Regions from separate parts of the Paenibacillus sp. FSL E2-0177 genome, predicted to be linked through region 1. Evidence: riboswitches for the same ligand, from Rfam matches in the RefSeq annotation. Region 1 holds a riboswitch; each other region holds the start of a gene.

Evidence for each region. A riboswitch is a leader RNA that binds a small molecule or an ion and turns the genes downstream of it on or off. The one in region 1 is predicted to bind thiamine pyrophosphate.
Region 2: linked by a shared signal. The riboswitch ahead of thiC (phosphomethylpyrimidine synthase ThiC) and the one ahead of MHI25_RS10030 (thiamine phosphate synthase) in region 1 are both predicted to bind thiamine pyrophosphate.
Region 3: linked by a shared signal. The riboswitch ahead of MHI25_RS13255 (ABC transporter ATP-binding protein) and the one ahead of MHI25_RS10030 (thiamine phosphate synthase) in region 1 are both predicted to bind thiamine pyrophosphate.
Region 4: linked by a shared signal. The riboswitch ahead of MHI25_RS02145 (ABC transporter substrate-binding protein) and the one ahead of MHI25_RS10030 (thiamine phosphate synthase) in region 1 are both predicted to bind thiamine pyrophosphate.

Annotation. Positions count from the first base shown of each region.
Region 1 covers NZ_CP150307.1:2,271,681-2,273,883, reverse strand. The annotation lists gene MHI25_RS10040 (thiazole synthase) at 1-356, opposite strand, end outside; gene thiS (sulfur carrier protein ThiS) at 412-615, opposite strand; gene MHI25_RS10030 (thiamine phosphate synthase) at 612-1,262, opposite strand; TPP riboswitch at 1,373-1,474, opposite strand; gene MHI25_RS10025 (SDR family oxidoreductase) at 1,562-2,203, opposite strand, start outside.
Region 2 covers NZ_CP150307.1:6,196,440-6,198,642, reverse strand. The annotation lists gene MHI25_RS27515 (beta-galactosidase) at 1-655, shown strand, start outside; TPP riboswitch at 727-835, shown strand; gene thiC (phosphomethylpyrimidine synthase ThiC) at 940-2,203, shown strand, end outside.
Region 3 covers NZ_CP150307.1:2,977,124-2,979,326, forward strand. The annotation lists gene MHI25_RS13250 (ABC transporter permease) at 1-646, opposite strand, end outside; gene MHI25_RS13255 (ABC transporter ATP-binding protein) at 627-1,322, opposite strand; TPP riboswitch at 1,521-1,624, opposite strand; gene MHI25_RS13260 (amino acid ABC transporter substrate-binding protein) at 1,847-2,203, shown strand, end outside.
Region 4 covers NZ_CP150307.1:487,153-489,355, reverse strand. The annotation lists gene MHI25_RS02150 (hypothetical protein) at 1-681, shown strand, start outside; TPP riboswitch at 840-950, shown strand; gene MHI25_RS02145 (ABC transporter substrate-binding protein) at 1,112-2,161, shown strand.

The DNA of each region.
Region 1 (2,203 bases):
TCTGTAGCTCGTATGGTCTCCAGATTATCTGGAAGCAGGTATTTCTGATCATTGATCACTTCGATCTTGACCCAGTTCCCCAGTCCCGCAGCTCTTGCTAATCTTGCAATACGGACTGCCTCTTCCGCTGTACGCGCTCCTGAGGTATTAGGCAGAAGAGTCATGTGGCCGGGAATGTGGTTCATGATATTTTCTGCTCCACCTTGCGGGTCCACTCGGCGAAGCGCTACAGTAATCACCTGAGAACCAGAGCTAGCAATCACTTCGGGGATCAGCGTATTCCGGCTATATTTTCCGGTTCCGATAAATAATCTACTGGTTAATTCGATGCCGCCAATATGTAACGGGTCATGCATGAAATTACCTCCCTTTGGTTCTTATAAATTTCTCAAAATTCTATACCGCTCCATCTCAACCCCCACCAACAAAGTGCACCAGTTCCAAACGATCATCCTCGCTCAGAGCAGTACTTTCATAATTCTCCTTACTGACAATTTCTCCATTCAGCTCAATGATCATCAGACGACCCGACCACTCAGGAAGACTGATCAAATCAGCTATAGTTTGAATACCACCAGAACACTCTGCGGATTTCCCGTTAATCAACAGCTTCATTCTGAATCACCCCCTTCGCCCATGCTGTTACCTCCAGGCCATGAATGAACCGCCATATGAATAGCTTTGGCGGCCTCATAAGGATCATCCGCTCCGCAAATACCGGACATCACAGCAACTCCTGCCGCACCTTGTCTAATGATCTGTGCCGCATTAGCGGGGCTAATTCCGCCAATAGCAATTACAGGAATAGAGCTGGTCTTCACCGTTTCTGCAAGCAGCTCTAACCCACGTGCGGGCAGCCCTAACTTGCTATCCGAGGGAAATACATGACCAAACAAGCAATAATCAGCTCCCTGCTCTGAGGCATTCGCCGCTTCTTCCGGAGAATGAACCGATCTCCCCAGCCGAAGCTGAGGTGCAATTCGCCGGGCTGTACCCGGACTCAGACTGTGCCAGGCCAACTGAACCCCCGCGGCACCAGCTGCCAAGGCTACATCTATTCGGTCGTTGATTATCAGTTTGGTAGCGGGCATACCGGCAGCCAACAGCTCCTGTGCCGCAGCGAGTAGTTCGCGTGCAGGACATTGCTTATCTCTCAGGTGAATATAATCGACCCATATCTGCACCGTGACAGCTAGTTCAACAAAATGTCTCAGTTGCAGCTTGCCGTCTGATATTAGATGGATCTCAGCTTGCAATATCACGATCTCCTCTCTCACTTCCCTATAGGTCAGTAAAAAACAAAAAAACTGCCTCCCGTAAGGAAGGCAGTCAGAATCTGTATATAGACGGCACTATAAATAGCCCGATAACAGAAATTCGTCCTCCACTTCCCTACGCTGGTCTTAACCAGATCAGGTTCAAAGGGTCCGGAAATCCATTCCGTCTCAGCCAATCGGCACCCCTAGTGACATAAATATACAATTTTAAAATGCTAACGTGGTTTATAGTAACATATTTTTTTATTGAAATACACCCATTTATTCACATTAGCTGTACTGATCTAACCGTTTACTACCTCGCCACCATTTACATGAATAACCTGTCCAGTCACATAACTGGAATCGTCAGAGGCCAGATATACATAGGCTGGTGCCAGCTCTTCTGGTTGTCCAGGCCGTTTCATAGGCTGTGTACCTCCAAACTCGCTAACCTGTTTTGCATCAAAGGTAGAGGGAATCAGCGGTGTCCAGATTGGACCTGGTGCAACACCGTTTACCCGTATGCCCTTCTCTGCCAGATTCGTGGACAAGGATCGTGTGAAGCTAAGAATAGCTCCTTTAGTTGATGAATAGTCCAGCAGCTGCGGGCTTCCGCGATAAGCGGTAATTGAAGTTGTATTTATAATGGTAGATCCTGCTTTTAAATGAGGCATAGCTGCTTTTGTTAAATAGAACATCGCAAATATATTCGTACGGAAAGTACGCTCAAGCTGCTCGGAAGTAATATCCTCGATCTTAGCTTGCGGATGTTGCTCTGCCGCGTTATTGATGAGAATATCAAGCTTTCCTAAGCCCTCCACCGTCTGTTTAATAAGATCCTTACAGAATTTCTCGTCACCGATATCACCTGGAATTAGGATACATTTGCGGCCTTCCTGCTCGACCTGACGTTTAGTTTCCTCTGCATCTGAGTGTTCATTAAG
Region 2 (2,203 bases), 3.0 Mb from region 1:
CGTGCTTATCTATCCTCACCCAGCGATTATGACAGATGAGACAGCAGCACTGCTGGATGAATATGTTCAGCAAGGCGGCAAACTGATCTTCGGCTGTAGAACCGGCTATAAGGATGGGCGCGGTCAATGTTATATGCGTCCTTTCCCAGGTGCTGCTAAGGATCTATGCGGGATCACAGTTGAAGAATTCACAATGGTTAAGGGCAGTCGTCAGCCAACAACAATTAGCTGGTCGGGCGTGACCGAAGTCGTTACAGGAGCAGATGACTTTAATGATATTCTCAAAATAGAGGAAGCTTCGGTTGAAGTGATGGCGGTTTACGCCTCTGATTATTATGCGGGAAAACCGGCGGTAACTAGAAATCGTCGCGGCAAGGGTGAGGTTTGGTATTACGGAGCCGTATTTAATGAACAGGCAGCGGCTGAGATCATAAATTTAATTGATCTACAATCGCCAGCAGATTGGCTGGAGCTCCCAGAAGAGGTAGAGCTGCAAGTCCGTACCGGAGCTTCTTCCAGTTATGCTTTTTTGCTTAATTATAATGAGACTCCTGTCACGATCCATCTTCATGAGACCAAAACAGATTTACTGAGCGGCACAACATTGTCGGGCGAGGTGCTTCTGGAAGGATTTGGGGTATTGGTGTTAAACTAACGTATACATTGATCTCACATTTGAGTAGATTTGGATAATTCTCTCTTTTCGGTTATACTTTGAAGTAGCAATTATATAGTCACGGGAGCTTGGTGGGACCAGGCTGAGAGGATAGTTATAACTATCGACCGTCAAACCTGATCTGGATAATGCCAGCGGAGGAAATGGAGCTCTATTTCTATTTGTCTACTCTAAGGCCGCATCTTAATACAGATGTGGCCTTTTCTATGTGTGGGGAGTAGACCGTCTCCGCTTGATCAAATCACCTTATAGGAGGAATTGAGATGACAAGCGAATTGAACAACGATCCAATCAATCTATCAGCTTTTCCAGCAAGTCAAAAAGTGTATGTAAAGGGTTCACGGTCTGATATTCAGGTGCCTATGCGGGAGATCTCACTTAGTCCAACTGCGGGCATAGACGGCGAAGAGGAGAATGCTCCAATTCATGTCTATGACACAAGCGGGGCTTATACGGATGCTAATATTCATACTGATATTCGTCAGGGGTTAGAGCCCAATCGTCTAAGCTGGATTGAGGAACGAGGGGATGCGGAAGCGTACGAAGGAAGAACCGTGAAGCCTGAAGATAACGGGAATGCAACGGGAAAAGCTGTGGCGGAAGTGTTTCCAGCGCTCCATAGAAAACCTTTGCGAGCGAAAAAGGGGCGTAATGTCTCTCAAATGCATTATGCACGCAAAGGGATTATTACTTCTGAAATGGAATACGTTGCGATTCGTGAGAATGTGACACCGGAATTTGTAAGAGATGAAGTAGCCCGCGGCCGCGCCATCATTCCAGCGAATATCAATCATCCAGAGAGTGAACCAATGATTATTGGACGCAATTTTTTAGTGAAGATCAATGCCAATATAGGAAATTCCGCAGTATCCTCATCCATAGAAGAAGAGGTAGAGAAGATGAGATGGGCCACCCGCTGGGGTGCAGATAATATAATGGATCTCTCCACAGGTAAAAACATCCATACGACACGCGAGTGGATCATCCGTAATTCTCCTGTTCCTATTGGAACGGTGCCTATCTATCAAGCGTTGGAAAAAGTGAATGGGAAAGCGGAAGATTTAACATGGGAAGTGTACCGTGATACGCTCATTGAGCAAGCGGAGCAAGGGGTTGATTATTTTACCATTCATGCGGGGGTTCTGCTTCGTTATATCCCGTTGACGGTACAACGTATGACAGGCATTGTTTCAAGAGGTGGCTCCATCATGGCGGCATGGTGTCTTGCGCATCATCAAGAGAACTTTTTATATACACATTTTGAAGAGATATGTGAAATCATGAAGCTGTACGATGTTTCTTTTTCCCTAGGCGATGGATTACGTCCGGGTTCGATTGCTGATGCGAATGATGAAGCACAATTTGCCGAGTTAGAGACGTTAGGTGAATTAACAGCTATAGCTTGGAGTCATGATGTACAGGTGATGGTAGAGGGTCCAGGACATGTGCCGATGCACTTGATTAAAGAGAATATGGATAAGCAACTTGAAACTTGTAACGAAGCCCCTTTTTATACATTAGGTCCAC
Region 3 (2,203 bases), 710 kb from region 1:
TTCTGCGGCTGAAGTAACCGAGTCCTTTACTGCCGCCGAGCCATTCCCCGATAGTAGCTCCGATGACGCAGTATACAATGGACAGCTTTAAGCCAGAGAAAAAAGCAGGCAGCGCCAGTGGAATTTGGGTTTTGACAAGCAGCTGCCAGCGGTTTGCACCAAATGTTAATAATAAGTCCTTGTAAGTCTGGCCACTTGTACGAAGTCCATCATATGTACTCACTACAACTGGAAAAAAAGCCGTCAAAAACACCACAGCCACTTTGCTCCACAGCGAATATCCGAACCACATAATAAAAATGGGCGATAGCGCAATTAATGGGACCGTCTGGCTAATGATAAGGAAGGGATAGATGGCCTTTTCTACGGGGCGAAACAGGAACATTCCAATACCCAGCAATACACCAAAAATCACAGAAAGGACAAAACCTATCAGTATCTCCTGCAAGGTCGCTAATAAATGCTGTCCAAATAATAATTGCCTGTGCTCGATCAATGCGATGCCAATAGATGAAGGTGCAGGGAGAATAAAGGCTGGAATCAAGTGAAGGCGAACAGCTGACTCCCAGATTACAAGAATGAGCAGTACCAGAAGAAGGAAGGGACCATAGTTGTCTAGATGTTTTTTAAAAGGTATAGGTTGCATGCAATCTTCGCTCCAACTCTGCCCGTAGTGCTATAAACCGGGGTTCATAGTTCATCTTATAATGTCTTGGTTTTGGTAGATCGACAATGATCTCCTGTAATTCGCTGTGCGCACCGCCAGATAATAAATAAATCCGGTCACTGAGCAATAGTGCTTCTTCCAGATCATGAGTGATGAGCATAATCGTCTGATTCAGTTCACCCCATAACTCCAACAGCCAACGGTGTATCTCACGTTTGGTCATGGCATCGAGAGCGCCAAAGGGCTCATCCAGCAGCATAAGGCCACTTCCGCCTCCAGCCACTAAGGTGCGCAGAAATGCGACTCGCTGTTTCATTCCTCCCGAAAGTTCATGGGGATAAGCCTTCTCTACATCTGTTAAGCCGAAGCGGGCCAACATTTCCCGAATCTGAGTGATTGTTTCCTGTTTACTAAATCTGGGCATGATCTCCCAGGGCAAAAGGCAGTTGTCGAGCACTGTTCTCCAAGGCAGCAATAAATCCTGCTGAGGCATATAAGCGATCTGACCTAAACGACTAGCGGTTGAGGGGAGCGTAGGGAGTTTTATTTTTCCATGAGTAGGTTCGAGTAAACCGGCAACCGTTTTGAAAAATGTGCTTTTCCCGCATCCGCTAGCACCTACTACGGAGACGAATTCCCCTTGCCTGATATCCATGGATAGTTTTGCGAATACAGGGGGTTGTTCAGTTTCCGGAAAAGAGTAGGTTAGGCCTTGAATAGATAAAATGGTCGTGATGATCTAACCTCCTAATATTTTTGTGGAGCGCCTAAACAAATAAAGACCCATCCATTTCCAGAGGAAATGAATGGGTCAAAAAGTTCATTCTGCATAATAACACTTAACATGCTTGATGAAAATTCTGCTCCACTTCCCTCCGCTGGTATGATCCAGATCAGGTTCCAAGGGTCCGGAGCTTAAAGCTCCGTCTCAGTCGGCCGACTCCCCTAGTGAAATAACAGGTCCATATTAATTTGTTTATAAATATACCATATCTTTCTGAGAAGTAAAGAGAGAAAGAAGTGAAGGATTAATCCAAGATTGGGTAAGATATAAGTAGAAATCTAGTTAATATTACAATTCCGATGTACATAATCGGAAAAAAGTATTGACGATCATGTGATGGCAGTGTACTATTCAATTTACCGGAAAAAAACCGGATAGAGAGAGGGGATTTAATAATGAAAAAATGGAGTTTAACTATTATATTGGCGTTAACCGTGGTCCTTGTAGCGGCTTGCGGCAATAATTCGAATACCAATACGGCTGCTGAACCAACAGCTGGAACGAATGGTGGAGCAGCATCTTCAGCGCAAAACAGTTTGGAGGCTGTGAAGGCCAGCGGCAAATTGCGGATAGGTACAGAAGGGACTTATGCACCTTTTACTTATCATGACACTGCGGGGAAATTGACGGGTTTTGACGTGGAAATTGCCGAAGAAGTAGCCAAACGTTTAGGTGTTGAAGCAGAATTTTTTGAAACTCAGTGGGATGGTATTTTTGCTGGGATGGATGCGAAACGGTTTGATGTCATTTTT
Region 4 (2,203 bases), 1.8 Mb from region 1:
TATATTGCGAACTATTGTCATGAACACTCCTATAATCGCTGGGGTCCAGACACGTATTATATGATGAATGAGCAGACCTTTTGCTGCATGACCCGCGCTGAACAAGAGATTGCTGTTAGTCTAGCCAACCAGATGTACGGGCAATATTATTACGGATTTTTACTCAATATTTTCCACAAAATCGTTCTGCTAAAGCTCGCCAATATGCACTCCCGACTTCGGATTAATCATGATTATGAGGAAATAGACAATCTAATCTACTCCATCAATAAGTTCTCGGCAAAGTTCTACTTCTTGGAGTTGATTTCCCAGTCGCAGGGCAGGGAGATATTTCTTCAGCTGCGTAAAGTATACGGAAACGATGCTTTGTTCGAGGAAGTGAAAGAAACCTTAAATGACCTGTTTCAGTATCAGGATAAGTTTCAGTCCAAGCGACGGGATAATCTGCTGATGATTCTCACTGTATTTACGGTAGTAAGCGGGATTTACGGCATGAATCAGGTCATTGACGATCTGGATGGAAAGATTCAATGGAGTAAAATGATTGGTTATTCTCCCTTTGAATTTCTTGCCCTGTTCGTGATCATGAGCGGGATTCTGATCAGCGTTGTCCTCACGCTAGGGGCGCTGGTTAGTGAGCTTAAACGGCGTCACCGCAAGAAATATAAAGATCTAGACTAGCAAAAAAGAAACTACTGGATTGGAAAAATTCAGGAGTGCACTACTAGACATTCCGAGTACAGCCGTCTATAATACACCGTATGCGAGAAATATAAGATATAAAGTATGGGTACAAAACTTATGCTTACTTATATTGCACATAGAAATACCCGTTAACTTCATAGAACCAGGGGTGCTGGAATTGGCCGGCTGAGATTGTATCCCACAAGATACTGACCCTTATACCTGATCTGGATAATGCCAGCGTAGGAATCGCCAATTGGTTCTGGTCCCTGTGACCTTAACTAACCTTGCGCCAAGCCAGCGTCCCGATCACTCGGGGCGCTTTTTTTGTAAGATCACTAAAAGATGTAGAAAAACGTACATACTACAACTTACGGTTCATGTTGTGAAGACGGGATTCTTGTAACCTTAAAGGAGAGAAGAAGACATGCACCTTAAAAAAGCACTTACGTTGTGCCTCACCTGTGTACTCATTCTTGCCATTGCCGGATGCGGCAGCAACAATGGGAATACAGCCGGAAACAAAGCAAATGCTACTGATCCAACTGCTTCGGCTGGGACGGATGCTCCAAAAGAGCTCACCAAAGTTAAAGTCGCACTCGACTGGACACCGAACACAAATCATACCGGTCTATACGTAGCTAAGGATCTTGGTTACTACGCTGAAGAAGGTCTGGACGTCGAGATCGTTCAGCCAGGCGCAGCGGGTTCTGATACTATGGTTACTTCTGGCGAAGCCGCATTTGGCATCAGCGCCCAAGAAGGATTAACGCTAGCCCGTCTACAAGGCGTGCCCCTTGTCTCGATAGCAGCTATTATTCAGCATAATACGTCGGGATTCGCTGCTCCAGTAGATCGCAATATTAAATCACCAAAGGATTTTGAAGGTAAAACCTACGGAGGCTGGGGCTCACCGGCCGAAGAAGCAGCCATGAAAGCTATCATGGATCCTGAAGGTGGCGATGTGAAAAAGGTGAAGCTGATCAGTATCGGTGAAGCTGATTATTTTACCGCCGTCAAACGTGACATTGATTTCGCCTGGATTTTCTACGCTTGGACTGGTGTTGAGGCTGAGTTGCGTGGCGAGCCATTGGATATGCTGTACTTAAAGGATTATGCGCCGCAGCTCGATTATTACACGCCTGTGCTGACGACGAGTGAGAAGCAAATTGCAGATCATCCTGATCTGGTGAAGGCCTTCATGAAAGCCACATCAAAAGGTTATCAATATGCCATAGATCATCCGGAAGAGGCTGCCGGTATGTTATCGAAGGCCGTTCCTGACCTGGACGCCGACCTTGTCCTAGCTAGCCAAAAATGGCTTAGCCCAAAATACAAGGACGATGCTGCCCGCTGGGGCGAGCAAAAAACCGAGGTCTGGCAAAATTACGGCGACTGGATGTATGATCTGAAGTTGCTGGATAAACCGCTGGATGCTGCTAGTGCATTCAGTAATGATTTTTTACCGGCGGAGTAAACAACAATTGTAATGAATTACTTCGTTATCAAAGTTGGCTTT